2 regions of the Colwellia sp. 6_MG-2023 genome follow, and region 1 is predicted to be linked to the other one. Evidence: riboswitches for the same ligand, from Rfam matches in the RefSeq annotation. Region 1 holds a riboswitch; the other holds the start of a gene.
What was found. A riboswitch is a leader RNA that binds a small molecule or an ion and turns the genes downstream of it on or off. The one in region 1 is predicted to bind thiamine pyrophosphate.
Positions count from the first base shown of each region.

Region 2: it holds a riboswitch for thiamine pyrophosphate, as region 1 does, so the genes downstream of both, thiC (phosphomethylpyrimidine synthase ThiC) here and Q4503_RS00955 (TonB-dependent receptor) in region 1, are expected to answer to the same signal.

Region 1 is NZ_JAUOPP010000001.1:212,510-229,442, forward strand. Features, by position in the region: gene Q4503_RS00910 (exonuclease domain-containing protein) at 1-414, opposite strand, end outside; gene Q4503_RS00915 (putative nucleotidyltransferase substrate binding domain-containing protein) at 414-2,312, opposite strand; gene Q4503_RS00920 (DUF4212 domain-containing protein) at 2,764-3,012, shown strand; gene Q4503_RS00925 (sodium:solute symporter family protein) at 3,015-4,751, shown strand; gene Q4503_RS00930 (hypothetical protein) at 4,901-5,341, shown strand; gene Q4503_RS00935 (response regulator) at 5,627-6,571, opposite strand; gene Q4503_RS00940 (phosphotransferase) at 6,676-7,533, opposite strand; gene pnuC (nicotinamide riboside transporter PnuC) at 7,540-8,187, opposite strand; gene Q4503_RS00950 (hypothetical protein) at 8,187-8,453, opposite strand; gene Q4503_RS00955 (TonB-dependent receptor) at 8,528-10,651, opposite strand; TPP riboswitch at 10,724-10,893, opposite strand; gene Q4503_RS00960 (PAS-domain containing protein) at 11,072-14,536, shown strand; gene Q4503_RS00965 (response regulator transcription factor) at 14,603-15,262, opposite strand; gene Q4503_RS00970 (aminoacyl-histidine dipeptidase) at 15,589-16,933, opposite strand, start outside.
Region 2 is NZ_JAUOPP010000001.1:321,902-338,834, reverse strand. Features, by position in the region: gene Q4503_RS01430 (branched-chain amino acid transaminase) at 1-531, shown strand, start outside; gene ilvD (dihydroxy-acid dehydratase) at 784-2,646, shown strand; gene ilvA (threonine ammonia-lyase, biosynthetic) at 2,735-4,288, shown strand; gene Q4503_RS01415 (hypothetical protein) at 4,360-4,986, opposite strand; gene Q4503_RS01410 (HAMP domain-containing sensor histidine kinase) at 5,344-6,636, shown strand; gene Q4503_RS01405 (VCBS repeat-containing protein) at 6,729-8,288, opposite strand; gene Q4503_RS01400 (fatty acid cis/trans isomerase) at 8,503-10,914, shown strand; TPP riboswitch at 11,185-11,282, shown strand; gene thiC (phosphomethylpyrimidine synthase ThiC) at 11,367-13,391, shown strand; gene thiO (glycine oxidase ThiO) at 13,391-14,560, shown strand; gene thiS (sulfur carrier protein ThiS) at 14,572-14,784, shown strand; gene Q4503_RS01380 (thiazole synthase) at 14,790-15,584, shown strand; gene thiE (thiamine phosphate synthase) at 15,581-16,933, shown strand, end outside.

The DNA of each region.
Region 1 (16,933 bases):
TCGAGCGAAATGTACTAACATTACTTTACCTGTTAATGCTGTTAATAGCTTTTTAACGACAAGCTCCAAAGGCTGACCTTGCTCTTTCTGGTCATCGGTAATTTGATGAATAATAACATTACTTTCTTTTAATCTTGTTGTTGTGTTTATGATTTGGTGATAACAGGAGTTCAGTTTTATTTGCTCTTGCTCCATTGCAACGAATCCAATACTAAGCAGTTTATCTTTTTTCGCGTCTAGCCCCGTAGTCTCGAAGTCTACAGCTAAAATCCCTAACTCATGGATAGGTGTCTCTAATGACGGAAAAGGGGTTGATAAAAAGTCTTTTAACGGCCCTTCAGGCGCTTTTTTTAATAACCGTTTCCGTTTTGCTTCATAGCCTGAAATATAGTTGATTAACGCACCTATTGGCATTAGAAGTTTGCCTGTCTTGAGTCTTGCAGTGTTTTAATTACTTTAAAAGCGTCTTTTAGGTGCTCACGTTCTAATTTGGATAACTCTTTCGGTGAAAGGTAATTATCAGGTTCAATATCTTTTGTTAATTGATTTGCTTGATGTTTTACACGTAATATTCCTAAAAATTCGTATGCATCTATTAGGTTTTCTGCCGATGATCGAGTTATAGCTGCTGAGCCTGCAGCTTGTTTTATACGCTCAATGGTATTAACAGCACTAATACCCTGAGATAGAGCATAAATACGAGCAAGATCGACAATAGGAGCAATGCCATTATGTTTAAGATCTAACGTGGCTTTGTGCTTGCCATTTTGTTTTAGAACAAAGTCTCTAAAAAAGCCAAGAGGAGGACGTAAAGCTAATGCATTTTTAGATAAATGGGCAATAAACAAACTGCTATTTTGTGTTTTTTTAAGCAAATTAGTGCGAACATTGTCAAGTAAGCTTGTATCACCGCAAATTGTTTCTAAGTCAAAAAAGACACTTGAATTCAATAAGGCTTCTGGACTGGGAGTGTCAATCCAACCATCAAAGTATTTTTGCCAATTTTTTACCGGTTGTCGCCATTTGTCATTGGTTGCCATAATATAACCCGGACAGTAAATAAAGCCACAGTCGGCTAAACCATCACACACAAAGTGAGCTAAACTTTTAAACCAAGCATCATCGTCGGGTTTCATAGAGTCGCAGATAATAATGGCGTTGTCTTGATCTGAATGGGCGAGTTGTTCTTGTCGTGCTTGTGAGCCAGCAGCCAACCATGCATAGGGAACTGGTGGTGGTCCAAGCTTTGCTTCGGCCATTTCAATAAGGCGTTTGGTAAAGGACATAGTAATAGCGCTAATACTTTTGCCAACATGATCAGCACTGGCCCCTAATTTTGCTAAGCGTATTTGTAATTTAGGTAGTAAAGCACTCACTTCTATTAACTGTTCTAAACTTTTAGCTTTATGAATAATGCTAGAGAAATTAACCGTATTATGACCTTCATTATTCATTAAATCTGTCACCGTTACCATGCCCACGACTTCACCTTGGTTGGTAACTGGTAAGTGTTGTATATGTTTCGCTGTCATGGTCATTAATGCATCGTAAGCATTGTTTTTTATATCAATAGTACTCATTTCTCGAGTCATTATTTCAGCGATACTTGTTGTAATGGGTAAACCTTCTGCAACACAGCGCCGACGTATGTCTTTATCGGTCACTATCCCCACGCAGCTTTTGTTATCTAGTACCACTAAGCAAGTATAACCTTGCTCTGTCATTTGTATGGCGGCTTGTTGGATGCTTTGACTAGCGTCGATACCTGCAACAGGAGAGTGATAGAAGTTGCTTACAGGCATATTCATTAAGGTAGAGGAGATAATGGCTTCTTCATTGATTTTAGACATTTTCTTCTTTAATCGTTCAGCAGAATTGTGGTTAAAATAGTCACTAATACTTGGATATTTTTCACCTATGTCTCTCAATATTTGAGCATCTAAACTATAAACTAAGCTATCTTCATCGGTTTTTACACGCTGCTCTGTTAAGAGCGGAGTATTATTTTCGTTTCCACTAATTTCATCTGTGTTGCTTATCGGTTGCAATTTCTGTTTGCAAAATTCGGTGCATAAATCGCCTTCACCTAAGCGTGAAATTAATTCGTTACTACTGGAAAGGCAGCTTAAGGCACCTTTACGAACAATATACAGACGTGCTTCATTCACGCCTTTTGGAGGAAGGAACTCATCTTTTCGTACATAATTAATAGCTAGTTCTCTAATTAAACGCGCTAAAGCAGGTTGTGGCAAACTGTCAAACGGCGGAATACTTTGGATGAAGCTATAAATTTCAGAAAGTTCAGTGTCCATATTGATTACCTGTATACGCTCTTGTTGGATAGGATTAAGCATTGATATAGCCAAGCAAATTGTAAAAGCGTTTGTCTAATTCGCAAGGTAACCATGATAATTTAGAGTGGTGCCGGTAGCTAGTCAACCATTGAAGTGACAATGTAGACTAAAGTTGCACTTGTACTATTATTCGCTCTTGAAGCCCCTAAAATACTGACCAACGTATGTTGTTGATATACCAATTCATTAGCTAAATTATTGATTTAGACTAAAGTTTAATACCCGAAAAAATGAAAGCTTGCTAGATTTGATGATAGTTGAAGTTGAATATGGATTTTTGTCTTTATTAATAATAATGATTACTGACTAAAATCTATATCCATACTTTTACTGAAATTATTACAATAAAAGCCTTATAAAAATACACATTAACGTGAAATAAGGGCTACAACATCGCTAGGAGACTATTGTGGAGAATAAAGAAACTTATTGGTCGGAAAATCTTCGCCTAATCTTTATATGTCTTGCAATCTGGTTTGCAGTTTCATTTGGGTTAGGTTTATTACTGGTAGAGCCGCTTAATGAAATTCGTCTAGGTGGGTACAAACTTGGTTTTTGGTTTGCACAGCAAGGTTCTATTTACTCATTTCTTGCCTTAATTTTTTGGTATGGCGTGAAAATGAATAAGCTTGATAAAAAATATCAGGCGGAGGGTTAGGCATGGAAGAGTTAAAACTATATACATATATTGCTGTATTTGGCACATTTGCCTTATATTTCGGCATCGCTTGGTGGGCACGTGCAGGCTCAACGAGTGACTTCTACGTAGCAGGTGGCGGTATCAGCCCGATGCAAAATGGTATGGCAATTGGTGCCGATTGGATGAGTGCAGCGTCATTTATTTCAATGGCAGGTATGATTGCTTTCATGGGGTATGGTGGTTCAGTTTTCTTAATGGGTTGGACAGGTGGCTATGTACTACTAGCCATGTTACTTGCTCCTTACATGCGTAAGCATGGAAAATTCACAGTACCGGAATTCATCTTCGATCGATATTATTCTAAAACTGCACGTATTGTTGCGGTGGTTTGTTTAATTATTGCTTCGTTGACTTACATTATTGGTCAAATGAAGGGTGTTGGTGTAGCTTTCTCTCGCTTCTTAGAAGTAGATTACGGCTTAGGCTTAGGCATCGGTATGGCTGTTGTTTGGGTATATGCAGTACTTGGTGGTATGAAAGGTATTACTTATACACAAATTGCACAATATGTAGTAATGATTTTTGCTTATACGATTCCTGCTGTATTTATTTCATTACAACTAACAGGTAATCCTATTCCACAATTAGGTTTAGGTAGTACATTAGCTGATGGTAGCGGTGTTTACTTATTAGATAAGCTAGACATGGTGGTAACTGATTTAGGCTTTAAAGAATATACAACAAGTAGTTTAGGCGGTACATTAAATATGTTCGCTTACACTATGTCACTTATGATTGGTACTGCGGGTCTTCCTCATGTAATTATGCGCTTCTTTACTGTTCCTTCAGTTAAAGCGGCACGTTCTTCTGCAGGTTACGCACTAATATTTATTGGTTTACTTTATACTGTAGCTCCAGCAGTTGGCGCAATGGCTCGTTTGAACTTAATGAATACTATTGAACCTACAGCAGGTGAAAACCTTGTTTATGATGAACGCCCACAATGGTTTAAAGATTGGGAGCAAACAGGTTTATTGAAATTTGAAGATAAGAATGGCGATGGTAAAATTCAATATTCTGCCGATAAAGTAACAAATGAAATGGTTACTGTTGATAACGATATTATGGTACTAGCTAATCCAGCAATCGCTAATTTACCAAACTGGGTAATTGCTTTGGTAGCCGCAGGTGGTTTAGCTGCTGCACTGTCAACCGCAGCCGGTTTATTACTTGCGATATCATCCTCAATCTCTCATGATTTAATGAAGGGTGTTTTAACTCCTGATTTATCAGAGAAAAATGAGTTATTGGCCGGGCGTATTGTAATGACTATTGCGATACTGGTTTCAGGCTACCTTGGTTTACATCCACCTGGATTTGCCGCGGGTACTGTTGCCTTAGCCTTTGGTTTAGCAGCATCAAGTATTTTCCCAGCATTAATGATGGGTATATTCTCTAAGAAAATGAGTGGTACTGCAGCTGTTTCGGGTATGATTGCAGGTATTGGTGTAACTATGCTGTATGTATTCCAACATAAAGGTATTATGTTTATTCCAGGCACTTCATTCTTAGGTGATATGGGTCCTAATTGGTTCTTTGGTATCTCGCCTAATGCTTTTGGTGCGGTTGGTGCTTTAGTTAACTTTGCAGTGGCTTTTGTTTTACTTAAAGTGACTGGACCAGCGCCAGATCATATTCAAGATATGGTAGAAAACATGCGTATACCAGGCGATGTTAGTGCAGCACACGTTCACTAAAATTAATAACTCGAAATTTAATTATTGAATTTCGAGTTAAGTCTTAATAAATAAAAGGCTAGACGACAATTTTGTACAGAGTCGTCTAGCCTTTTCTGTTAAATTAACCTCCTTGTGAAATTAGAAGAATTAATTAAGAAGAAATAAATATGAATAGACACCTTAAAGTTGCTTTTATGGTCGCCCCTTTTCTTTCTATACTAGGTTATATTGGCGCTGACTATTACAATGAAAGTAAAGCAGCCGTTAATAAAATAATTCAGTTAGTACCGGAAGGTCATTGTGATGTTATTAATCACAGTTGCGTATTAAAGTCAGGCGAATTCAAGGTTAATATTTCGGATAAAGACGGAATAACTGAAGTTAATTCTACTTTCCCTCTAGATAGCGCAACACTTTTTTTAGTGGATGATGCCGAGCAAATCACCCCTTATCTTTTAGGCATGAAAGAGAGCCCTTATTATTGGAAAAATGAAACAGCGTTAAGAAGCTTTACTGCTAATAAAGGAGATAGTTATAAATTGCGTTTAATTGCTAAAATAAAAGGTGGGCAGTATATTGCAGAGTTTTACACGCAAACAGTAAAGTAGGCCATACCTGCTTATAACTATTTTAATCGTAACTTATTTTTGAGTTGGAATGCTTACATTTGCCATTGTTTTTATAAGTAGCTCAACAATGCGATTAAAGTCTCTTTCGTTATAATTCTATTGTATTAAAATTAATCCGAGTATCGCTGGTGTATTTAGCAAAGAGACACTCTACTATAGGTTATTAACCTGTAATATTAATTTAGGTGCCACACAGGCATAAATAATAAGCCAGTTTATGTAAATTAGTTAAACTGGCTGTTTATCTTTTCTTTTAAATAACTTTTAAATAACTTTTAAATATGACTTTATGATTTCAGCGCCATTGTCTGCTTGAATTGGCTTAAAAATAAAACCAGAAACACCATGTTGTTCACACTGCTTAACTAACGTTTGGTCAGTGACAGATGACAGCATGACTACTGGTACGTTATAGCCCTTTTCTCGAATGATTTTTAATGCTTCATCACCATTCATTTCGCCCATAACAACATCCATAAACATAAAGTCGGGCGATTCATTTTCTACCATGGTTAATGCACTAGTACCATCGTCAGCTTCAATGACATTCTCATATCCTAGGCTATTTAGAAAACGTTTTAATGCTTTTCGAATCATAGCACTATCGTCAATTAGTAATATTTTATTGTTTGTTGGTAATGGGGTAGTGTGCGGGTTAGCAATACCTGTACTTTCTTCACGTTTGGTTGTGTTAGTTTGGAAACTTACATCGCGAATGAGCAGGTTGAAATAATATCGGCCAACACCTTCAACAGTTATAGGTACAGTGACAATTTCTTTAACGCCGTCTAAATACTTCTCCATTTCATCAAAGTTATGCAGAAAGTAAGGGCTTGAAAAATTAAACTCTAAATTATGACGACTGAGTAAATCAGTAGAGCGACCAACAATAGTGTTACCCCATTCAGCTAGAGCATTGCTAAGTTCTTCATTTATTTCGCTATAATCATATTTTTCATTAAACATAGTTTCGCATACTGAGTTGCCTATTGCGATGGCAGTCTCTGGGTAATGATGCATCATAATCACGCCATTAATACAGCCACTCACCTCAGAGCAAACGGCATAGCCTTTGAACCTAAAGTCTTCTACCTTATCCATGAAAGCATCTGCAGAAGAGCCTGACAGATGAGCCATTGCCTTTAAGCTTGCAATAGATTCATTGATAAAAGGATGTAAAGCCACCTTGTAAATAGTTTCTACGGACATAAATGAGATCCAATTGTTTGTGTGAAATAGATATAGGGTTACAGTTAAACTACTCGAACTATTGTAGCTTTGCAATGTGTTCATCACATGAGCTTGATGAAGGATTAAATGTTAAAGAAGAGGTTTTGCTGAAAAGGAAGGTGTTGCCATTGTTGTTTGGCTAGGTGAACAAACTGTTCAAGATTAGACTTATTGTATGCTTGCGCATACCAAAGACCATTAATAAAGTAACAAAATTGCAGATAGTCTTTTACTCGTGTTTGATTAATATCACCATGAATATGCTTTTGGTATAGTTTAATAACTAGGGATAATTTATCTTCATTGAGGTTATTTACTGCAACTAGCATGGCTAGATCATATTCAGCTGGCGCTAAGCACACACATTCATAATCAACTAAATATGCGGTTTGATCTAATGACAGAACTATATTACTAAAATTAATATCGCCATGGCAACAAACGAGGTTTGTGTGACCCTTGCTAGTTGTATCGGCTGTGGCGTTAAGTGAGGTAATTATGTCTTTACTGCAGCGCAGAAGGGCGTTCTGTTGTTGAGTTGAAAATTGTTGCGCTAAAAATGCTTGTTCATTCATGAAAGAACCAATAACATTTTCTGGTACTTGCTTGTTTACATTAACTTTTAATTGATGGCATTGTGCCATTAATTTAGTCGCAAGCATTATTTTTTTATCAAGGGTTTCTTGCGCTAAAGATAAGTTATCTCCAGCGATAAACTCTGTAATGAGCCAATGATTATCGTGATAAATTACGCTTGGGCTGATATTTTTTGACGCAGCATATATATTGACAAGTGGTTCGTCAGTAGTAGTGACCTGTTTAGCAAAAAAACATTTATTATCCGCAAATACTTGGTAGCATTGGCTACTTAACCCTGCTGTGATTGGCACAATAGCATCGACAGTCTTAAAACAGGCTAATGTACTTAGTGGTGGCAGCATAATAATTTAACTATTTACTCTGTGTTTTATTGCTATGCGATTGCCCAAATATAGACTGCGCCATTTGAAATAACCCCAGGTGGCAATAAATGTATAAAGGATAAATAAAACAGCGGTTGGCGTTAAACCTTTTTCAATATACAAATAAATTGATGCAGCATCTATTACTATCCAGTAAAGCCAATTCTCGAGTACTTTTTGAGCGACCAAATAGGTAGCAAATACAGCAAATACTGTCGTAAAGGTATCAAGATAGGGGAAATCTGCAGGGGTATAGTTCGCCATGATATACCCTAATGCTAAGGCAATAAAGGTTAATACTAAGCAAGCTTTCACGTGAAAACTAAATTGCCAAGAAACAATGTCTAAAGGGGGCGAACTCTGTTCATTTTTTGTTGGTGTACGTTGTTGCCAAGCCCAATACCCATAAACAGCCATCACTAAATAATAAATACTTAAAGCGCTATCCATCAATAGTAATACGTCATAGAACACATAAGTATAGATTGCGGTGCTGATTAACGCAGCAGGCCAACACCATATTGAACCTGCTGCAGCTAATAAAACATAAGCAAGTGCTAGTAGCATTGCTACTAGCTCAAGCCAAGGTAAACTTTCAGCATAAGTAATAAAACTGATAAGTAAGTCAGACATTAACTTTCAGCTTCCGGCTGTGCATGATGACCACTGATAAATTTACACACAAAAACAGCTGCGCCAGTAGTGCTATGAACTCGTTTGATTTCAGCCATTACTTTATTCATTGCTAAATCATAGTCACCAAATACTTGAGTACTCATGCCATTAGTAACAACCTCTAAACCCTCTGTATCACGAAGACGTCTAATAAAAGCCCAAATTTCGCTTTTATATTGGTCTTCGGCCAATGGATATAAACTTAATTCGATAGAGATATTCATAAAAATCCTATAATTATAAATGGTCGTTCATATGTAATCTGAACGCGGTGTATTTACCCTGTTATCGTTAGTTATTAGAATTGGTAATCGAACGTTATACCAAAAACTAAAGGTTCAGATAGTTGTGTATATGCTTTATCTTTATATCCATCTCGTGGATCATTACCAAAATAGAAACCACGATTAGTATAGTTTTCATCAGCTAAATTACGTGCCCAAATTTTAACTTGGTAGTCATCCTGTAAATAAGTGATAGAAGCATTGATTAACTCAACAGATTTAGATCTTTCATTATGGCTATCAGAGTAATAAAACCCATCTTTACCATCAAGAGAAATATTAACTAACCAGTATTCACTAGGATAAAGGTTCACGCCAAGGTTAAATTGATAATTTGGCGCATGTGCTTGTTGACGACCATCTAAAGACACGCCGTCGGCATTAATGAAATCATTAAATTCGGTATCAAGTAAGCCTAGCGCACCATAAAGTTCAAACAGTTCGTTAATTTGCCAATTTGCTTCGACCTCAACACCTATATTTGACCCCGTAGCGGCATTGCCAAGATATGAAATAAATTCAGAGCTGGCATCTTCACGAACTATGGTTTGTGAACTTTTAACTTGAACATCGGTTCTGTCCATATAAAAAACAGCAGTACGAATAAACGCTGAATTATCGAGTAAGGAAAGCTTGTAACCTAATTCATAATTGATTAAATATTCCGGCTCAAAGGTTCGTAAGTCATCAGGCAAGCTACCATCGGTATTTGCACCACCTGCTTTATACCCTCTGTTGATTGAACCATACCAAAAAGCATCATCATTTTGTTGGTAACTAAGGACTACCTTACCTCCAACCATGGTATCGTCAGGACTGTCATTAAAACCATCTGAGTTAAAGTAATCAGCAGTACGCTGTTCAATTCTAATACCTGACGTTAGTTGCCATTGTTCGTTTAATTGAGTATCAAGTTGACCATAAATAGCAATAGATTGGCTGTCAAATGTTGATGTGTAGTCATTTGATAAGTATGTATATTGACGCTTTAAATCTGCATCATCTTGCTTGAAATAGAGACCAGTAACCCAAGATGTTGTACCATTGAATAATGCACTTTCTTTATTTGATAATGCTCGTAATTCAATCGTTTGGGTCGATTTATCACGAAAGTAATAATCGGTAGAAGAATATTCATAATAAGCATAATCTTGATTTTCAATATTTTCAGGTGCGGAAATACCAACATAAGCCCAGTCTTCATCAAAGCCATAGGTTAAATCAGAGTCTGCATGGCTTAATAAGGTAACCAAGGTAAAATTGTCAAAACCTTCATAGGTAAATTTTGCGGCTAAAGCGCTTGTTTCTTGCTGATCAACACCAGGTTGATCAGATAATGTTTGACGATTATTATCTAATGAAAAAGCATCAAAGCCATTGTCAAAGTCAAAATGAAAGGCCGATAAGTCAATGGTTAAGTCATCGCTTGCTTGTATTGATAATTTGCCTCTCAGGCTTAATTCATCTCTGTTATTGGTGTCACTTTTGTTTAAATAAGTATTGTCAATAAAGCCATCACTTTGGTATTTATTTACCGATAAACGATAATTAACTGCATCTGAAGCTGGACCCGAAAGCGCCACGCCTAAACCATAGCTATGATAATTGCCAGCATCTAGTTTTATGTTACCTTCAAATTCATCTGTCGGTGCCTTGGTGGTAATATTAAACATGCCCGCGAGCGCATTTGCACCAAAGCGAGTGCCTTGAGGGCCGCGAAATACTTCGACCTGTTGAACATCAAAAAGGGTTGCAATACTACCAATACCAGTAAAGTCTATGCCGTCAATAATCATGCCCACAGATGGGTTAATAGGTTCATTGTATTGGCTACGTTCACCAATGCCACGAATTTGATAATAACGTGCACGTTGAGAGCCACTAGCGAAATTAACGTTGGGAATAATAGCGGCTAATTCTTCAAGATTTTGAGCATTACGTTGCTGTATTTCTAGATCAGTTAACACTGATAATGCGCTAGGAGTATTTAATAAGTTTTGCTGCCTGAAATCACTAGTAACGGTAATCGTTTCTAAGGCTGTTTTTTCTTCTTGAGCATGAACGTGCAAACTCATTAAGGGAGTTGAAAGTACTAAAGAAGCAATTGCTAAAGTAAGCGTGGATTTGGTAAAATTCATAAAGATCTCATAAGTATTAAATCAAGTTATACTATGGGATCCGGCACTGGGAGGTTGTCTAAGGTAGACTGTGATGCGATCACTAACCATTCCTACGCCGGTTATATTAATCGCTAAAGTTATTTTAGTGACTAATTCCCGTCCAGGTTCAAAGGGTTTGTTGAAATCATCAACATCTCAGCAGCTATTTATTTTATTACTATCGAAAGTAAGGAAATAAAACCGCACTCCTTGGTTCGAGGCGCAGTCTAGCAAGATTTTAATAATAATGCTTAGCTATTTAGTAAAAGAGTGCGATAACTTTTTAATTATTTAGCTAAAGGTCGTATTTATTCAGCTGTTACTTTGTCGGTATATTGATAAAGTATCGTATTCAAATCGGATAGAAGTATTTCTATCCATTAATATCAGAGAAGCGTAATGTTCCCCAATTGGCAATTAGTTAGTATTAGTTTAATTTACATTTGCTTACTCTTCATCATTGCTTTTTTAGGTGATAAGTACCGTAACCAACTGGCCAAAAAAGGGCAAAGTGCTATTTATGCGCTGACACTCGGTGTTTATTGTACGTCATGGAGCTTTTTAGGTACGGCAGGGCAAGCATCAACAAATTTTTTATCACATATACCGATTTACCTTGGCCCTACCTTGCTTTTTGTTTTTGCTTGGCCGTTTATTCAACGTATTATTCGTATTAGTTTAAAGCTAAACCTCACCTCTATTGCAGATTTGCTCGCTTCTCGATTCGGTAAATCACACAACCTCGCTATTATTGTCACGATTGTTTCCTTCGTTGGAACCATGCCATATATTGCGCTTCAGTTAAAAGCTATGGTGTATACCTTCCAGCAATTACAGGTCGATCAAAGTTTAAGTAGTTGGCATATTGGTTTGGTGATCAGTATTGTCTTGTCTATATTTACTATTTTATTTGGCATCCGAAATATTGATGTAACTGAGCGGCATCCTGGAGTGATGTTGGCGATTGCTTTTGAGTCATTGGTGAAAATTATTGCCTTTTTAGCCGTAAGTTTATTTGTATGCTTTTCATTATTTGATTCGCCACTTGATATTTGGCAGCAGTCTAATGCAACAGTGAAAATGGAGCAGCAAATAAATGTAGGTAATATTAGCTCAATGTTGGCAATGTTGGTGATTGTGATGGCGGCATTTCTTTCGTTACCAAGGCAGTTTCAAGTAATGGTAGTAGAGCTAAGATCTAACAAAGATACTTGGCTAGGCCGACGTGTATTTCCACTATACTTATTAATTTTTGCTTTTTTTGCTGCCCCTCTAGGGCTTGCTGGACAGTTACTATTAGGCGATACAGTTTCTTCTGATATGTATGTATTGTTTTTACCTAGTATTGGTGATCAAACTTGGCTAACACTTTTTACTTTTCTGGGTGCAGTTTCAGCAGCTAGTTCTATGGTGATTATTTCAGCGATTGCTTTGAGTACCATGCTCAGTAATGAAATTATTTTTCCTTTACTTTATCGCAGACAAAAAGTTGCTCAAACTAATTACGATAATTTTAGAAGACGGTTATTAAATATACGTAAATTGCTGATATTATTTGTAATAATGTCTGGATATGGGGTGTTTAGCCTGGCATCGACTGACACATTATCTTCATCAGGTGAAGTGGCTTTTGGGGCGTTCGCACAATTAACACCAGCTCTAGTTGTTGCTTTTTATTGGCGAAGAGCGAGTTTAGTTGGGGTATATGCAGGGATTCTAGTTGGCTTTATATTGTGGTTAACTTTAAACTTTTTGCCTCAGTTTGGTTTATATTCAACTCCTTTTGCTGAAGGACTTTTATCTTCTAAATCAACGGCGACACTTTTTAGTTTATCGGCAAATATTATTGTGATGTGGGCATTGTCACAAATCAGCCGTCAAAGTGTTCAAGAACGCGTTCAGGCCTCATTATTTCTAGAATGGCAATCACCTACATTATTGAAAGTAGAAAAGAAGCGACAATTAGATGTGAGCGAATTAGAATTACTTGCCTCGCGTTTCGTGGGTGAAAGTAAAGCGAAATCAAGTTTTAGTTTGTTCCAATCGTCACACAATAAAAAACAATTAGGTAATGCTAAATATAATCAATTATTACTACAGCAAACTGAAAATACATTAGCGTTGGTGATGGGAGCATCTTCCGCACGCTTAGTATTATCTTCAGCACTTGATGGTCGGGATATTGCTTTAGATGAAATAGCGGTATTGGTAGAAGATGCTTCGAGTCAAAAACAAGAGTTTTCTCAGAATTTACTGCAAAGCGCGATAGAAAATGCCAGTGAAGGTATTTCTATTGTTGATGAAGAGCTAAAACTTGTGGCATGGAACAAAAAGTATTTAGATTTATTCGATTACCCTCCTGAACTTGTCAAAATAGGTAGTCCTATTGAAGCGTTAATTCGTCATAATGTTAAACGTGGTTTGTGTGGCGCGGGAGATATTGATAATCAGGTTTTTAGACGATTAGAGTATTTACGAAAAGGTAGTCCACATAGCTCAGAAAGACAGCACGCTAATGGTCAAACTATTCTTATTGAAGGTAATCCATTACCAGGTGGTGGTTTTGTTATGCTATTTTCTGATATCACAGCGTATCGTCAAGCTGAACAAGTATTAAAAGAAGCTAACTTAGATCTTGAAACACGAGTTTATGAGCGTACATTAACCCTAGCAAAAACCAATGAAGCACTTGCTAAAGCCCATGAAAAAGCTGAACAGGCACATATTAAAAAGAGCCAATATTTAAAAGCATGCAGTCATGATCTTATGCAACCCCTAGAGGCAGCTCGCTTATTTACTTCAGCCTTAACGGAGCAAAAAGACTTAACCTTTGAGCAACAAAGACAAGTGGATAATATTGATAAGTCGCTTAGGGCTGCAAACGATTTATTAGCTGATTTAGCCGAAATTGCTCGTTTAGAAAGTGGCAATATTAAGCCGCATATTGAGGTATTTTCTTTAAATGAATTGTTTGATGACTTAGAGCAAGAATTTGCTGCGTTAGCTATTGAACAAAATGTTGAATTTAGATTGGTGGCAACTAAAACTTGGGTCAAGTCTGATAAGCACTTACTTCGACGTATTATTCAAAACCTTGTCGGTAATGCCTTTAGATATGCGAGCCCAGGTAAGGTGTTGTTAGGGGCGAGAATATCAAATAATGATGTGGTTATTCAAGTGCTTGATAATGGACCTGGTATTCCATTGGAAAAACAAGTCTTAGTATTTGAGCAATTTACTCAATTAGATACACCAACAAGCCAGTCATCTCGAGGCTTGGGGTTAGGATTAAATATTACGCAATCTTTGGTGCAACTACTAGGTCATTCTCTAAGTTTGCAATCAAGGGAGATGCAAGGCTGTAAATTTTCTATTTCGGTTGAAAGATCGAGCCAAGTAATAGCGCAACCGCAGTTAGCTACCCCAATAAAGAATATGGGTTTAAAAGGTATTACCGTATTATGTATAGATAATGATCCCGACGTGTTAAGCGGTATGGTTGAGTTATTGTCTGCGTGGCAATGTAATATACTTGCTGCTGATTCTCGAGAAACAGCATTAATAGAGTTTGCTAATCATCAAAGTGATATTGATATTTTGTTGGTTGATTATCAACTAGGTTACCATGAAGGTTTACCTGTAGGAGAGCAAGCGGATGGCCTAACATTAATTGCTGATATGCGACGTGATTGTAATCACTATATACCAGCAATATTAATTACAGCCACAACAGAGATTGGTATTGAAAATAAAGCAAAAAATGCTGATGTAGGCTTTATGCGAAAACTAGTAAAACCGGCTGCGCTGAGAGCGTTAATGAGTGCCAAACTGGCGCAGAAGTTACAAGTAGATTACGGCGATTAACTTGTTGCTGAAACAACTAATGTTTACTTATTTTGCACGGCTGGTTAATGGTCAATCGGGTATTCGTTATGATTGATCAAAACCTGTTTCAGCTAAATTTAGTTGAGAGATAGCGATAACTGCTTGTGTTCTATTACGCACATCGAGCTTACGAAATATGGCTGTAGCATGCGCTTTGATCGTTGCTTCAGAAACATTAAGATCATAGGCAATTTGTTTATTTAGTAAACCTTGAGCAAACATCATTAAAATACGGTATTGTTGCTGAGTTAAGCTGGCAACGCGTTCCGCTATATCTGTTGTGTCGGTGTTTGCTGAAGTCGCTTGAAATGAAGCAGGTAACCAAATATCACCAGATAAAACGGTCATAATCGCGGTAAAAATATCATCAACGGGTGTTGATTTTGGAATAAAGCCCGCTGCGCCATAACCCATTGCTTTACCAATAGTATTTTGATCTTCATGAGCGGAAACGACAACAACAGGAATTTGCGGAAAATGATTTCTAACGTGAATTAAGGTACTAAAACCGTGAGCACCAGGAATATTTAAATCTAATAGCAACAAGTCACTTTCGTTATTATTTTGTAACTGTTGTTCAAGCTCTGCTATGGTTTCCGCTTCAAGCCAAATTGTTTGACTTAACTTATTCCGTAAGGTTCCCAATAAAGCCTGTCTAAATAAAGGGTGATCATCAGCAATTATTATTTTTTGTGGCTGAATCATAGAAAAGTCCTATTTTAATTGTTCTCCTATTCTAACGGAAAATTGGCTAATGACCAATGTTACTTTTAAGTTAATATGGATTGGGAGAAATCCCACCTATATTAATACCAATCTCATCAACCATGTGATCATTTCTACTTGCTAAAATCACCAACTGGAACGTTATTTATTTAATAATTAGAACAACTAGTTATCGAAATAAATGTCTTATATTTGGCAATTTTTTTTAGGTCTAAAATTGTTCACTTAATTAATGAAACTGGTATAACTTAATATTGAAGCCCCAAAGTTAGATCTTTTTGGGGCGAGTGAATTGCTAAGGTTGATTATTTTTTTGGGGCTTTTGCTAACACAGCGGTTAATAGTTGCCAATATTGTTCAACTGTAGCAATTTCAATTTTCTCATCAGGTGAATGAGGAAATTTAATGGTTGGCCCTATTGATACCATATCCCAATGTGGATAAGGCTTTTTAAATAATCCACACTCTAAACCTGCATGAATTACCATGACAGCTGGCACTTTATTAAATAGCTCTTCATATGTCTCACTGACTGTTTTCATAATGGCTGAATCTGGGTTTGGTTTCCAGCCTGGATATGCACCACTAAATTTAATACTCGCATCAGCTAGCTCAAATACGGATTGCACCGTACGTTGTGTTTCTAAACGACCATCATCATGTAAACTTCGAATAAGTACTAGGGCAGTAAAGTTTTTACCTCGTGTACGTACAACACCTAAATTTAATGACGTTTCAACGATACCTTCAATATCATCACTCATTCGAATAACACCATTAGGGCATGCATTTAACGCACGTAGTATTTGATGTTGTGTTGTGCTACTCCAACATTGTTCAAATTCTTCTGGTGAAATAAGCAGCATATCAATATCCGTTTCAATGACGCTTAAATTGTGTTGAATTGTTGTTAAATATTGAGCTAGTTGCTCTTTTAATGCTGGTACGTCTGTTGTAGGTATAACAAAGCTTGCATTTGCTTCACGCGGAATAGCGTTACGTAAACTGCCACCATTTAGCTCAGTTAAACGTAGCTCGAATCTATTACTTGCTTCAAGTAAAAAGCGTACTAAGAGTTTATTTGCATTTGCTCTGCCGGTATCGATATCAACGCCGGAATGCCCGCCCTTTAAACCAGAGATCGATAAGTTAAATGCTTGATAATTTGCGGGTACGTCATCAAAATCTAATTTAAAAGTTGCTGTACCATCAATACCACCAGCACAGCCCATATAAACTTCGCCCTCTTGCTCAGAATCAGTATTAATTAAAATATCGCCATCTAACCAACCAGACTCAAGACCAAAAGCACCAGACATACCCGCTTCTTCATCAATAGTGACTAAAACTTCAAGTGGGCCATGAGCAATATCATCGCTAGCTAAAATAGCTAAAGCTGATGCTAAACCAACGCCATTGTCAGCACCTAAAGTAGTGCCTTCAGCTGTAACCCAATCACCACTTTCAATAACATAAGGTTTAATCGGATCGGTTAAAAAATCATGTACGGTATCATTATTTTTTTGTGGCACCATATCCATGTGAGCTTGTAGAATGATGCCTTGGCGATCTTCCATACCTTTTGTAGCTGGTTTTTTAATAAAAAGATTTCCCACGGCATCTTCTTTAATGGATAAATTAAGCTCTGCT
Region 2 (16,933 bases), 110 kb from region 1:
GCTGAAGCGATCGAAAATGGTGTTGATGTAGGTGTTTCAACTTGGAACAGGTTAGCCCCTAATACTATGCCTACTGCGGCTAAAGCTGGTGGTAACTACCTTTCTTCGCAATTAATATCAATGGAAGCTGGTCGTCATGGTTACACTGAAGGGATTGCTCTGGATGTAAATAACCAAGTTAGTGAAGGCGCGGGTCAAAACTTATTTTTAGTACGTAATGGTATTATTTTTACCCCACCAGGCACTGCTTCAATTTTGCAAGGTTTAACACGTGATACTGTATTTGTACTTGCTAAACAATTAGGTTACGAAGTGCGTGAAGAAACCATTGCTCGTGAAGGCTTATACCTTGCCGATGAATTCTTTATGACTGGTACTGCAACTGAAATAGTACCCGTTAAATCAGTTGATGGCATTGCTGTTGGCACAGGTTCTCGTGGTCCTATTACTAAAGCTATTCAAGATGCTTTCTTTGGTATGTTTAATGGTACTACAACAATACCTGACGGTTGGTTAGACCCTGTAAAATAGCAAAATAACAACGCTATTCATTGATATTTTCTATAGTAGCGGCATTGGAAAGACTCACTTATAGTAATAAACGCTGTGCTTCCTTTACTGCTACTGTATTTCAATGATGGCAAGCTAAATTGTCACATATGAAACATAAAAACTTATACATACACAAAAATTTAATTTTAAAAGCCTATTATCGGACATTATTCTTTTAATATGTTTTCAAAATAAGGTTTACTTCACTATTTTCAAACGGAACATAACATCATGCCTAAATTAAGATCTGCAACTTCAACTCAAGGCCGTAATATGGCTGGTGCTCGTGCGCTTTGGCGTGCAACAGGAATGACTGACGGTGATTTCGGCAAGCCGATTATTGCTGTTGTTAATTCATTTACGCAATTTGTACCAGGTCATGTACATTTAAAAGACATGGGGCAGCTAGTTGCTGGCGCTATTGAAGAGGCTGGTGGTGTTGCGAAAGAGTTTAATACTATCGCTGTTGATGACGGTATTGCCATGGGACATTCAGGTATGCTGTATAGCTTACCGTCACGTGATCTTATTGCCGATTCAGTTGAATATATGGTTAATGCGCATTGTGTTGATGCCATGGTATGTATTTCAAACTGTGACAAAATTACTCCAGGAATGATGATGGCAGCAATGCGCTTAAACATCCCAGTAATTTTTGTTTCTGGTGGTCCAATGGAAGCAGGTAAAACTAAACTTTCCGATCAAATTATTAAACTTGATTTAGTTGATGCCATGATTCAAGGTGCAGACCCCAAAGTAAGTGACGAACAAAGCGATAAAATCGAACGTTCTGCATGCCCTACTTGTGGTTCATGTTCTGGCATGTTTACCGCGAACTCCATGAACTGTTTAGCTGAAGCACTAGGTTTAGCCTTACCAGGTAACGGTTCAATGCTAGCGACTCATGCTGACCGTGAGCAATTATTTTTAAATGCGGGTAAGCAAATTGTTGAACTAACTAAACGTTATTATCACGATAACGATGAGTCTGCACTACCACATAATATTGCTAACAAAGATTCTTTTTCAAATGCTATGTGCTTAGATATTGCTATGGGTGGCTCAACCAATACTATTCTACATCTACTTGCAATAGCACAAGAAGCTGAAATTGATTACACCATGGAAGATATGGACAAGTTATCACGTCTTGTTCCACAACTATGTAAAGTTGCACCATCAACACCTGAATACCATATGGAAGATGTGCATCGCGCTGGTGGTGTAATTGCAATTTTAGGTGAATTAGCACGTGCAGGTTTATTAAAAACAGATGTACCAAATATTTTAGGTACAAGCTTAGCGGATGTTATTGCTAAGTACGACATTAAAGTAACAGACGATGAAGACGTTAAAAAATTCTATCGTGCAGGCCCTGCTGGTATCCGTACAACCAAAGCCTTTAGTCAAGATTGTCGCTGGGATACTTTAGACGACAATAGAGTAAGTGGTTGTATTCGTAGTATTGATAATGCTTTTTCTACTGAAGGTGGCTTAGCGGTACTTTCAGGTAACATCGCTGTAGATGGTTGTGTAGTTAAAACAGCTGGCGTAAGTGACGACAACTTAGTATTTACTGGACCTGCTCATATTTTTGAAAGCCAAGATGATGCGGTAGCCGGTATTCTTGATGGCAAAGTTGTTGCCGGAGAAGTTGTTGTTATTCGCTATGAGGGTCCTAAAGGTGGCCCAGGCATGCAAGAAATGCTTTACCCAACCACTTATTTGAAGTCGATGGGCTTAGGCAAGGAATGTGCTTTACTTACTGATGGTCGCTTTTCTGGTGGAACTTCAGGTTTATCAATTGGCCATGTATCTCCGGAAGCTGCTGATGGTGGTGCAATTGCATTAGTAGAGCAGGGGGACATTATCCATATCGATATCCCTACACGTGAAATCACCTTACAAGTACCTGAAGCAGAGCTTAATGCTCGTCGTGCAGCGATGGAAGCAAAAGGCAGAGACGCTTGGAAACCTGTAGATCGTATTCGTCCTATCAGCTACGCATTAAAAAATTATGCCATGTTAGCAACTAGCGCTGATAAAGGTGCGGTACGAAATCGTGCACTTTTAGATGGTTTAGATAATAAATAACGATTAATTTTTAAGTACTAAAGTAAAAAGCGCCTGATATTAATGATGGCGTTTTTTTACTTAACTCAGCAAGTGAAGTATAGATCCAATGACCGAAAAACAAAGCCAAGCGCTATTATCAGAGCACGCAGAACAACTAGATTATTTAAGACGTATCTTACTTGCCCCAATTTATGATGTTGCGGTAGAAACTGAGTTAACACCGTTAACAAAGTTATCTGCACGTTTAAATAATCAAATATATTTAAAACGTGAAGACCAACAGCCTGTACATTCTTTCAAACTACGCGGCGCTTATAATAAGCTGTCTGGTTTAAGCGAAGAACAATGTATTCATGGCGTTATTGCCGCATCAGCAGGAAATCATGCTCAGGGCTTAGCCCTAGCAGCAAATAAATTAGGTATCAAAGCAACAATTGTTATGCCTAAAACAACACCTGATATTAAAGTTGATAATGTTAGACGTTTTGGTGGTGAAGTTCGTTTAGTCGGTAACAGCTTCAATGAAGCGCAATTAGCTTCTGTCGAATATGCTCAAGCTGAAAAGAAAACCGTTATTCATCCTTTTGATGATGTTGATGTGATTGCTGGCCAAGGTACTGTTGCTAAAGAGCTGTTGCAACAATTACCTCATGCCGACGTAGTTTTTATACCTGTTGGTGGTGGTGGCCTACTTGCTGGTATGTCAGTGTATTTAAAACAACTGAGCCCAAATACTAAAATTATTGGTGTTGAAGCCGAGGATTCAGCCTGTTTGAAAGCTGCACTTAGCGCAGGTACTCCTGTTGATCTAGAGCAGGTAGGTTTATTTGCGGATGGCGTTGCAGTTAAGCGTATTGGTGAGCATACTTTTAATTTAATTAAACGCTACTGTGATGATGTAATTACGGTCAATACTGATGAGATTTGTGCTTCAATAAAAGACATTTTCGAACAAACACGAGTAATTGCAGAGCCCGCTGGTGCACTTTCTTTAGCTGGTTTACAGAAGTACTGTGCAACAAGTAAAGGTGAAGAATCTCTAGCTGCCATTTTATCTGGTGCTAATATGAATTTTCATACGTTACGTTATGTTTCAGAGCGCTGTGAGTTAGGTGAGAATAAAGAAGCAGTGCTTGCTGTTACTATCCCAGAAGAAAAGGGTAGCTTTAAACGTTTTTGCCAAACATTAGGTAATAGAGCAATTACTGAATTTAATTATCGCTATAACGGCCAACAAGATGCTAATGTTTTCGTTGGTGTACGCTTAGGTGGTAATGACACAGAGCGCCAACAACTTCTTGGCGAGTTAGCACAGGCAAATTATCAAGTAAACGACTTTACCGATAATGAGCTAGCAAAATTACATGTTCGCTATATGATAGGCGGTAAAAGTAGTGCTGATAATGATAACGAGCGTATCTTTAGCTTTGAATTTCCAGAACACCCTGGCGCATTAGAAAAATTTCTAGATGCGATGGGTGAACATTGGAATATCACATTATTTCATTACCGCAATCACGGTGCTGCTTTTGGACAAGTGCTTGCAGGCTTTGAGCTTGATCCTAGTAAAGAAAATGACTTCTTTGAGCATTTGAATGCTTTGGGTTATCAATTTGAAGAAGCGACTGAAAATCTCGCTTATCAAGTATTTCTCAACTAGTTAACCCGCTGCTTAAGTTAGTTATATTGCCCTATTTACAAAAATAAATGATTGTGTAAAGTATCAAGTAGTTATTTTTTAGGGCTAACTAACGGCCCATAGTGTTCAATTGCTAACTTAAACCCTTGAGTCAAACCTGGTAATAAATTTTTATGCTTTTTATTAATATAATGAAAACCTTCTGAGTGGTAAACAACCGCTGTATTAAATAGGCTTTCATCTAAGCTACCAAGATTACCCAACTCCACTTCATCAATAAGTAATACATAATACAATCGACCTTTTGTTAACATAGAACCTAGATCTTCATCACTTTTAATGGCATAGCTCGACGCCGCAACCGTATCTATAAAATTAGACGATATAGACTTGCCTGACGTTACCCCTATAACATTATCAGCATCGTTAAATACTGATTTGTCACAGACAACACTCTTATTACAATAAAGCACTAACGCGCCTTTTGCTAAGACCACAGGAACACGTAGTAAATTCGCAAAAGTTTGTTCGATTTCTCTTTCCGCAATCATCATACCGTCTAGCTCGCCTTTGTTAACTAACTCTCTAGCTCTACCAGTCAGTATACGATCAAAAATAACCTGATAACCTAAATAGTTATAAGCAAATAAATGATATTTTTCATAACGATTACTGATGTTGTCAGACAACGGAATACTAATTCGTACCATTTTAGTCATGGTATTATCTTTGGCATTAAGCGGAAAACTTAAGCATAAAAATAAAAGTATAATCGCTGAATATATTGAATTATTTATAATTTGCATCATATAATTTACAAAAGAGTTATCGCTATAACTAGCCTAAAAAATTAATGTCATTTATATCATGCTATCAGCTTATTTTCCCGATAAAAATAATAAGCATTGACACTTTACTAACAGTAAAAAGCGCATCAGTTTCACTCGTTTTTCAACACCCCTTTCATTTGTATAACCATTTATCTTCATAAAGGTGATTGTCAATATTTCTCTATTCGCACAAAAAAAAATCTTGTGCCATAATAATAAAAAGAATAAAAATCACTAAGGTAGATGATGGAAAGTAGAATTCGTACTGTTATTGAAGCGGTATCCAATACTTATGGTGATGATTTTTTTAACTCAATTACGCTAGCCTTACATGAGGTAATAAATGCTGATCACACCTTTATTGCCGTACTTGACCCTAAAAAATCAACGTCAAGAACAATCGCTTTAGTCTCAAAAGGTGAAATAGCAAATAACTTTGAATATACTTTAAAAGATACTCCTTGTGCTGATGTAGCAGATAATTCCGTTTGCTATTATCGTGGTGGTGTTTGTGAGCTGTTTCCACAGGACAAACTCTTAAAAGAGATGAATATAGATGCTTATATAGGCTCTCCTTTATACGATTCAAAGCAGAGAACAATTGGTATTATTGTTTCTTTATATGAAAAATCACTCGAAAATGAGCAAGATGTCCTCACCCTATTCAAAGTATTTTCAGGACGAATTGCTGCCGAATTAGAACGGAAAAACTATGAAGATGAATTAGAAAATACCATTTTATCTCGTACATTAGAGCTATCCCAAACGGTTGATAAGCTGAAAAACGCGCAAAAGCAGTTAGTTGAATCCGATAAGATGGCGGCTTTAGGTGGCTTAGTTGCCGGCATATCCCACGAAGTGAATACTCCATTAGGTATTGCGATCACCACACATAGTATTATTGCTGAAAAACATAAAAAGTTATTAGAAAAAGTGGCTAAAAAGTCTCTCAGTATAAAAAACATGAATGATTACTGTGAGTCCGTTAGTCGCGCGTTAAACATGCAAGAAGATAATTTGTTTCGTGCAAAAAGACTCATTGAGAACTTTAAACAAACGGCAGTTGACCAACACCACTTAGAAATCGATACGATTAATATTAAAAATTATTACAAAAAGTTAATCACCACATTAAATTCAATATTAAGAACCAAAAATGTCACATTAACTATCACGGGAGATGATGACATTAATATAGCTACTTACCCGGGTATACATGCTCAAATATTAACTAACTTAATTACCAACAGCGTTCGTCATGGATTTAATAATAAAGAAAACAATCGTATTGTAATTGATATTAGTAAAAAACATGACACGGTTGAAATAAATTATCATGACAATGGTATTGGTTTATCTGAGGAAGTAAAAAAGCATATCTTCGATCCATTTTTTACCACAGCGCGACAAGATGGGGGGGTTGGCTTAGGAATGTCGATAATTTATAACCTGATTACTCAAACATTAAAAGGGGATATTTTAATTGATAATATTGATACAGGAGCAGGCTTTACTTATCACTTTACAACCAGTACATAAATCCAGTTATTGGCCTCTGCTGTAATAGAAAAGACAGCTAGGCCTACTCAGTAACTTAGTTTCAATGGGCTATATTACTTCCTATACGCATACTATTTAACCATTAATATAGTCACTTTGTTAGCTAAGCTTTCATCATCTAAGCGCCCATAACGCATAATAAAGTCTTCTTTACCGTCATGATTAATATCATAATGCTCAAACAATTTACCATTTTCAGGCAATACTGCTGTAAACTTTTTACTTTTACGAGCGAACAATTTTGCACTCTGGTTACCTAAAAATATAACTAAACGGTCTTGCCCAGAAGATAACACTAAATCTTGTAAACCATCACCGTTAACATCACTTAAGCGTACAATAGGTTCACCACTCTGCCCTGATGTTAAACTAAAGTTTAATTCAACTTCCTTGCTTATAAGGGCATCTTCTTCATAACTATTTTCATCATCCAAAGCAAACACTAAAACATTTTGATCTATGCCACCAGACAGTAAAGCACCAATAATATTGCCAACACTTAACTGGAATGAAGAAACTAACACTTCATATTTTTCGTCCTGATTCACATCTATTATTTTCAAGTCAGTTAAGGTCCCTTCTGCCTTAATAACCGTAGTGGGAATTGTAGAATAAGCTAACTGATGCTCTTGATTTATATAGCCTAAATAAAACTCATAATCATTGGTTCTATCTAACACTCCTGAACTTTGAGTAAAACGAACAACAACATCGGTTAAACCATCGCCATTAATATCCTTAATCTCTTCAACAGCCCGATGTATTAAATTACTTTGGTCGAGGTTTTCGCCATCCGCCTCTTTAATGTGCCACCAATTTACACCGTAAATAGTATCGGCTAAAGCAATTTTCGCTGCAGTTGAGGCAAAAGTTCCATTTTCATTTTGACTAAAATAATTGATATGTCCTTTAGAGACCCAGGCAATATCTTGACGATCATCAAGGTTGAAATCAGCAAAGAATAACGCTGTTGGTGTAAATTTTACGCCGCCTCTTTCTAATTCTATTTGGGTATTAATGGCCAGATGTTGATATGTAGCCTTAGTACCTTTGTCAGAAAAAAGCCATAAATTTGTTTTATCAAAATCAGGTAAGACAATATCCTCATAACCATCTTGATTAACATCTTGAATGAAATTCTTCTTAGAAATAAACGGTGATTTTGGCAAGAGGAAAATAGAGCTAACCTCTTGTTTAAAATCAAAATACAAACCAGAAATTAAAGTAAGGTCAGTTTTACTTTTGCTAGTAAACTTAAGCATCACTACCTTATTTTTCGCTAACAAGTAGAGCCCTTTCCTATCCTCACTTACATCAAAAGCAAAATACTCATCTGTAACTCTTATTTTATCTAATAAAATATATTCATCTGATTTCTCATTATAAGTATAAACGGCCAACCAAGTTTGATTCAGTTCATCAATACCAATAAGTACTAACTCATTGAAAGCAGTATTTTCTTCGACTAAATCTAAAGGAATAATAGGCAAGCTAACCTTGAATGGTGCTGTAATACTATATTGCTTAAAGTCTACTTTAGTATTGATTGACTTTGTTGCATTTGCAAATACAGTCGTTGTGTTAATAAGAAAAAAACAAAATATAAAACCTACTATAAATCGATTGTGCATAACTGCCCTTTTAAAAATTTGCCTTTATGTTAATGGCTTGGTCATCATAAATTTTTGCTAATTTTATAGCAATTTCACACGGTATTAATCCTAACTAAACTATACCTTTATTTTTATCATAACAACATCAACCTTTACAGATGACCTTACCCCGCTTAAAATTTAATAGCTAAATCATTAGCTTTTCTTAAACGGCAGCTTGCCGAGGATCTTTATGCGCCTATATCATTGGTTATTTGTACTCTCTGTTCTTTGCGGTTGCGCTACCATAAGTATGTTTGAATACGATAACCTCTATGGCGCTGCTAGTGTAGAAAACCGTTTACCTGTTCAGAAAATACCAGCCAAAGAAAACATACATTTTAACCAAGTAATCAAACCTATCATCGAAAATCGATGTGTTGTTTGTCATGGCTGTTTCGATGCGCCATGCCAATTAAAAATGGAAAATATTGTCGGCATAGAGCGTGGTGCCAACAAGGAACTTGTCTATAATGGTGAGCGCTTACTGGCAGTTAAAAAATCACACAGCATCAGTACGTTAACTACTCAGGATAAAGAACAATTGAGCTTTTTACGTCAAGAAGGCTTCTTTCCAGTATTAAATGAACGTAATCAAACCCCTATCGCTAATGCTAATGCCAGCTTAATGTATCAAATGTTACAGTTAAAACAAGAGCACCCTTTACCTAACACAAAATTATTAGATAATAGCTTTGATGTTTCCCTCAATAGACAACAACAATGCCCTACAATAGAAGAATTTGAACACTATAAAGAGAATTACCCTTTAGGTGGTATGCCTTATGGGCTGCCTGGTTTAAATAAAACACAGCATTTGCAGCTAACCAGTTGGATAAAAAATGGCGCACAAGCACCAACAGCCGAACCGGCCACAGAATACGAACAAGATATTATAGACAAATGGGAAAGCTGGTTAAATAGCACAAATAACAAGCAACAACTTGTTTCACGTTATTTATTTGAACATTTGTATCTTGCTAACTTGTATTTTAAAGAAAATAGTCAACGTTATTTCAAAATAGTCCGTTCAAGTACTCCACCTGGAGAGCCTGCAATAATTATTGATACCCGCCGACCTTTTGACTCCCCTTTTGCGAGTAATAAAAAAATGCTCGAAATAACAGGAGCAAGCGACAAGTCAGCACAACCGCAAGTGTATTATCGAATACTTAAGCAATACGACACTATCATCGCCAAACGTCATATGCCTTACCGTTTTGATTTAGCAAAGTTAAAATCACTTGATACACTATTTATTTCGCCTCAATATCAAGTAGCTAAACTACCTGATTACCAGTTAGAAAACGCAGCTAACCCTTTTATTACCTTCCGAGATATACCAACAAAATCACGTTATACCTTTTTGTTAGAGCAAGCGCAGTTCTCAATTATGAACTTTATTAAAGGTCCTGTTTGTCGAGGACAAGTCGCCCTAAATGTAATAGAAGATCACTTTTGGGTCTTATTCGCTGATCCTGACTATATCAACGATTTTAACTCTGATACCTTCCTTGATAACAAAAGTGACTTATTACAATTACCGGCGGCAACGAGTGATAAAACTTTCTCATTATTATATTGGCGCTCTTATGCTAATCGTGAAAAAGCTTATGTCAAAAGTAAACTGGATCATATGAAGGCGATTAACTTTAAACAAAATGATGTTGATCTTAATTTGATTTGGTCAGGAAATGGTAATCCGAACGCTACCTTAACTATCTTTAGGCATTTTGATAGTGCCTCGGTTTTACAAGGTTTTATTGGGCAAACACCAAAAACAGCCTGGTTTATTACTTACCCAATTTTAGAGCGTATTCACTATTTGTTAGTTGCGGGCTTTGATGTTTATGGCAATGTAAGTCATCAGTTGAAAACACGTTTATATATGGACTTCTTACGTATGGAAGCCGAAAGTAATTTTATTGCTTTCTTACCTAAAAAGGATCGCAGAAAAGTGCATGAACATTGGTATAGAAACACCTCGAAAGACATTCAAGATTACATATTTTCAGATGACTTTTATCAATTACCAGAAACGAACATTAACTATATAACCAAAAATTCAAAAAAAGAGTTATTGGATAAAGTCGCGAAATACACTAACAATAGTCAGGTTAATAACTATAACTTACCTCAGACCGACAACAGTAATACTAATGAATACAAGCTAAATCGCCTTAATAAAATGACTGGTTCAGCGGTATCAATTTTACCACAAGTTAGTTATTTAATGGTTAATGGAGCGCATGGTAACAGTGTTTACACATTAATCAATAATAGTGCTCATACCAACGTTGCTCACTTATTTTCTGAAGATGAACGACGCATACCTGCAGAAGATACTTTAACGGTACTTTCAGGTGTCGTTGGTACGTATCCAAACGCATTCTTTCAGGTCAGTGAGCAGCAGTTAAATACATTTATTGATGAACTAAAAAATATAAAAACTGAGCAAGATTATAGCCAACTTAAAGATAAATTTGCTATACGACGTACTGACCCTAACTTTTGGCAATACGCTGATAAATTACATATTTGGTATAAAAAAAATCAAGCTAATTCAGCGGGTTTATTAGACTTTAATCGCTTAGAAAATCGTTAAAAGTAAAAACCGCTAAATGTTAACTTTTTTATGCAGGCAAGGATACATACCGAACCAAATAACCAAATAACCAAATAACTACCTAAGTACTTGTTAAAAATTTAATTTATAAAAATAGTGTCGTAACAACCGACAAGAAAAATCATTTAGAGATAAATTTTTTCAAAGCAAGAACTAACACCTGTACCTTTACATTGCTTTTCAACTTTTACTTGCTTACTACATTCGCATCGCGTTAGAATCTTTCCGCGTTACTAGCATAGCTAATAACGCAACTTGTCGGAGTGCCAAAGGCTGAGATCGCGTAAGCGGGATCCGTAATACCTGAACAGGTTAGTATCTGCGTAGGGAACAAGAGAAAGTTAGCGCTATTAGCGCCTAGCTTCCTTCATTACACACCTTTATTGTTGTCATTCCGCTTCTTTTTTAATGTATTAAAATAGGTAGCGACCATGAACGATCAATCAGAAAACATACGTAAAAAAAATATATCCCCTAAAAATAAACCAAGCAGACGTGAAAAGCGTGAGGCGGCAGCTGCATTTTTGAAAAATGTTTCAGACCAGTCTTTCCCTAATTCTAAAAAAGTTTATGTTCAAGGTAAAATACACGACATTAAAGTTGCTATGCGTGAAATCACCTTAACCGATACTTTAGTAAGCGGTGACAAGGACAAGCCTGTTTACGAAAAAAATGAACCTCTGTGTGTTTACGATACCTCTGGGTTTTATACCGATGAAAATGTTAATATTGACGTACACAAGGGTATTCCTCGTTTACGTGAATCATGGATTGATGCTCGTAATGACACTGAGTTATTCTCCAAAACCCATTCAGAGTTTGCCCAGCAACGTCTAGATGATGAAGCTGTAGACGAAATTCGTTTTGAAAAATTACCTACCATGCGCATCGCTAAAAAAGGCAAAAATGTAACGCAAATGCATTACGCCCGCCAAGGTATTATCACGCCAGAAATGGAATATATCGCCATTCGTGAAAACTTAAAGCGCGAAGACGTAAAAGACAGCATTTTATTACAACAACACAAAGGGCAATCTTTTGGTGCCAGTATCCCTGAGAAAATAACCCCTGAATTTGTTCGCGACGAAGTTGCTCGCGGTCGCGCGATTATTCCAGTCAATATCAATCACCCTGAATGTGAACCTATGATTATTGGTCGTAACTTTTTAATCAAGGTTAATGCCAATATTGGTAATTCAGCAGTCACCTCTTCCATTGAAGAAGAAGTGGAAAAACTGGTTTGGTCCACTAAATGGGGGGCTGATACTGTAATGGATTTATCGACAGGTCGCAACATTCATGAAACTCGTGAATGGATTTTACGTAATTCACCAGTACCAATTGGCACTGTACCTATTTATCAAGCCTTAGAAAAAGTTAATGGTGTGGCTGAAGATTTAACCTGGGAAATTTTCCGCGATACCTTAATTGAACAAGCTGAACAAGGCGTCGATTATTTTACGATTCATGCTGGTGTTTTATTGCGTTATGTACCTATGACAGCGAAGCGAGTAACAGGTATAGTTTCTCGCGGTGGTTCAATCATGGCGAAATGGTGTTTAGCACATCACAAAGAAAACTTTTTATACACACACTTTGAAGACATTTGTGAAATTTTAAAACAGTATGATGTTTCATTTTCATTAGGTGATGGTTTACGCCCAGGTTCAGTTGCAGACGCTAACGATGAAGCACAATTTGCTGAATTACACACCTTAGGCGAGTTAACAAAAATAGCATGGCAGCATGATGTACAAACTATTATTGAAGGTCCAGGGCATGTGCCACTGCATATGATTAAAGCCAATATGGATGAGCAACTTAAGCATTGTGGTGAAGCCCCTTTCTATACGTTAGGACCATTAACGACAGATATTGCACCGGGTTATGACCACATTACATCAGGTATTGGTGCTGCCAATATTGGTTGGTACGGTTGCGCAATGCTTTGTTATGTAACGCCAAAAGAACATTTGGGTTTACCCAATAAAGAAGATGTAAAAGAAGGTTTAATCACCTATAAAATTGCTGCTCATGCAGGGGATTTAGCCAAAGGTCACCCAGGTGCTCAAATTCGCGATAATGCAATGAGCAAGGCGCGTTTTGAGTTTCGTTGGTACGATCAATTTAATATAGGGTTAGATCCTGAAACAGCCAAAGCTTACCACGATGAAACATTACCGCAAGAGTCGGGGAAAGTTGCTCACTTTTGTTCGATGTGTGGTCCCAAGTTTTGTTCAATGAAAATTTCTCAAGAAGTTCGTGATTATGCTGCCGATCTTGAATCTGGTCGTAAAATTGAAATTCAATTACTAGATGAAACTATTGTATTAGATTCATCCCAAACGAATAACGAAAAAATCAACCTTGAACAAGCTGAGGTAGAAAAAGGGATGGCGGAAAAATCCGCTGAATTTAAAGCAACGGGTAGTGAAATCTACCATAGTGCTAAGTAATGAAGATTGCGATTGTAGGTGCAGGGTTGATAGGCCGCTTGCTAGCCTTATCTTTACATCGCCAAGCTCAATTTAAGGTGTCTTTATTTGATAAAGACACTAAGCTCGCACATAACAGCGCCGCTTATGCGGCAGCAGGTTTATTAACGCCTTTAGGTGAATCACTCCATTGCGAAAAGAATATTGTCGCCATGGGGTTTGAATCCTTATCTTTGTGGCCCAGCCTACTTGCAAGCTTAGATGAGCATACCTTCTTTCAGCAAACTGGCACCATTATGGTGAGTCACGAACAAGACAAAGGAGATTACCTACGATTTACTCGCCATTTACAGCACCATTATCCAGATCAAAAGCAGCACTCATTAAATCGTACCCAACTAACTGAGTTAGAGCCCGAGCTTGGCCGTAGCTTTACCCAAGGCTTGTATCTACCCCAAGAAGGGCAAATTGGTAATCGTCGATTACTCGTTGCTTTACGTAAGCAACTTGAGCAAGAAGGTATAGATTGGCTCAGTGAAACATTAGTGACCGAAATAAAAACGGCTACCCACGAAAGCTCTATTTCTTATACAACCAAAGGTGCTGACCAACAAAGCCAAACCTTTGATCTAGTCCTTGATTGTCGGGGGACTGGCGCTAATATTAAAAACGCGAATTATCATTGTGCTCCCTTAACTGATTTACGCTCTGTGCGTGGTGAGTTATTTCAGTTATTCGCACCCGATGTCCATTTATCACGTCCTATTCGCTTAATGCATCCACGATATCAACTTTATATTGCGCCCAAAGAAAAAGGTTTTTATGTCGTTGGTGCCACTGAAATTGAAAGTGATGATAGCGGAAATATGACCGTACGCTCAGCAATGGAATTATTAAGCGCTGCTTATAGTGTTCACCCAGGGTTTGCTGAAGCTAACATTCGTCAACATATTAGCCAATCTCGCCCTGCTTTTAGCGATAACCAGCCCCAAATTATTGTGCAAGACAGGTTAATACAAATAAATGGGTTGTTCCGCCACGGCTTTTTAATTTCGCCTGTAGTTTTGCAACAAGTACTCGCGGTAGTAAGCAACAAAGTGTCGGGTAAAGTACAAACGTTACCTTATGAGCATTTATTAGCGGTGCAAACACTTACGCCGCAAAATACGCTACAACCGTACAACACATAAAAGGCAATATCATGAATATACATATTAATGGCCAATCATATTCACTTAATCACGAATCAAAAATAACAGTCAGTGCCGCATTAGCCTTGTATTTTATAGAGCCACAACAAAGTACCTTTGCCGTAGCTGTTAATGGTGACTTTGTTAGTCGAGAAGACTATGAAAATACTCATGTTATTAATGGCGATAGTATCGATGTACTTTTACCCATTCAAGGAGGTTAATAGCAATGTCATTAACGCTTTATGGGCAAAAACTCGATAGTCGATTATTAATTGGCAGTGCGCTCTACCCTTCCCCTGAAATTATGAAACAAGCCATCATTGCCAGTGGTTCGCAAGTCATTACCTTGTCATTGAAGAGACAAAACCCAGCGGAAAAATCAGGACAAAAAATATGGCAATATTTACAGTCTATAGTAAAACAGGTAGATGGTTACTTATTACCAAACACTGCCGGATGTAGAACAGCTAAAGAGGCAGTTACCCTCGCTAAAATGAGTAAAGAAATTTTTCAAACGGACTGGATAAAACTCGAGGTCATTGGCGATGACTACAATTTACAGCCTGATCCTATTGAACTACTCAGTGCCACGGAACAGCTGATCAACGACGGTTTTAAAGTGCTGCCCTATTGCACTGATGACTTGGTTTTATGTCAGCGTTTATACGACTTAGGCTGCCAAGTGATTATGCCTTGGGCATCACCTATTGGTACAGGCAAAGGTTTAATGAACCCTTATAATTTAGAAACTATTCGTCTACGCTTACCTCAAGCAACGCTTATTTTAGATGCCGGTATAGGTAAGCCATCGGACGCTTGCTTAGCAATGGAAATGGGCTATGACGGCGTATTACTAAATAGTGCAATCGCCTTAGCTGATAACCCTACCCTAATGGCAAAAGCGTTTAGCCAAGCCTTACAAGCAGGTGAACAAGGGTACATTGCCGGCATCATGGAGCAACGACAAACAGCTCACCCATCAACCCCCACTTTAGATACGCCATTTTGGCATCAACAATGACAAATACTATTCAACAAAAGCCAATAATCTGGAGTATTTCTGGCAGTGATTGCTCTGGTGGTGCCGGTATTGCTGCCGATATAAAAACGGGTCATAGCTTAGGTGTTGAAGTGTGTACCTTAATTACTGCTAATACGGTACAAAATTCCAAACAGCTCATCTCGATTAACCCTACTCCTGTCGATATTTTACAACAACAAGTAACGCTCTTACTTGAGGACAAACCACCGACAGTAATAAAAATTGGTTTACTAGCCGGTAATATACAAGTTTTATGGTTAGCGTCGACACTCAAGCAACTAAAAGTAACGTTACCCGAATTAATAACTGTTTATGATCCCGTAGGACAAGCCAGTGTTGGTGGTGATTTCAATCAATTATCAGTGCTTGACCTAGCGCCATTATTACAACAAATTGATGTGCTTACCCCTAATATAAATGAAGCCCATTTTTTTGTAAGTTCAATGATAAAAAAAGAAACTGACTCACTTAGTATAGCTCAACCTAATATAAGTCAGCTTAGCGTCAAACAACTTGCGAAAATAATTCATCAAAGATTTGCCATAAAAAGTATCATTATTAAAGGCGGTCACAGCAAAAATAATCACCAGTGCATTGATTACTGTTACCACCAACTTAATCAAATAAAACAGGATAATCAAGATAAGTGCTTTCAAGCAATCGAATATCAACTCAGCTCACCTCGACTTAAAACTCATTATAGTCATGGCGGTGGCTGTAGTTTCGCAAGTGCCTTAGCATCGTGTTTAGCGAAAGGGTATTTAGTACGAGACGCATTCACCTTAGCTAAAGCATTTATCAACCATGGGCTAGCTGCAACACAAAGTATTAGCGCTGAACAACAGCATCAATATTATGGCGCTTTTGAACAACTCGCCTGGCCGGCAATATTACCATCAGAGGTGGAGTCACAGGTTTGTTTAAATGAATTATTTCCAACGGTAATAGATACACTCAATCAACAACATCAAAACTTACCTGCGTTTGCATCGCTAAATTTACAAGGTGAGAAGCTCGGGTTATACCCAGTAGTAGACTCAATAGCGTGGTTAAAGCGTTTATTACCTTTAGGATTAAAGATTATCCAACTAAGAGTTAAAAATTTAGCCGAAACTGAGCTTGAACATATTATTATTGAAGCGATTAATTTAGCCAAAAAATACAAAACAAGACTATTTATTAATGATTATTGGGAATTGGCTATAAAATATAATGCTTATGGCGTTCATATTGGGCAAGAGGATTTAAATCAAGCCGATTTAGAAAAAATTCAACAGGCAGGACTTAAGCTTGGTATCAGCACACATGGCTGTTATGAGTTTTTACTC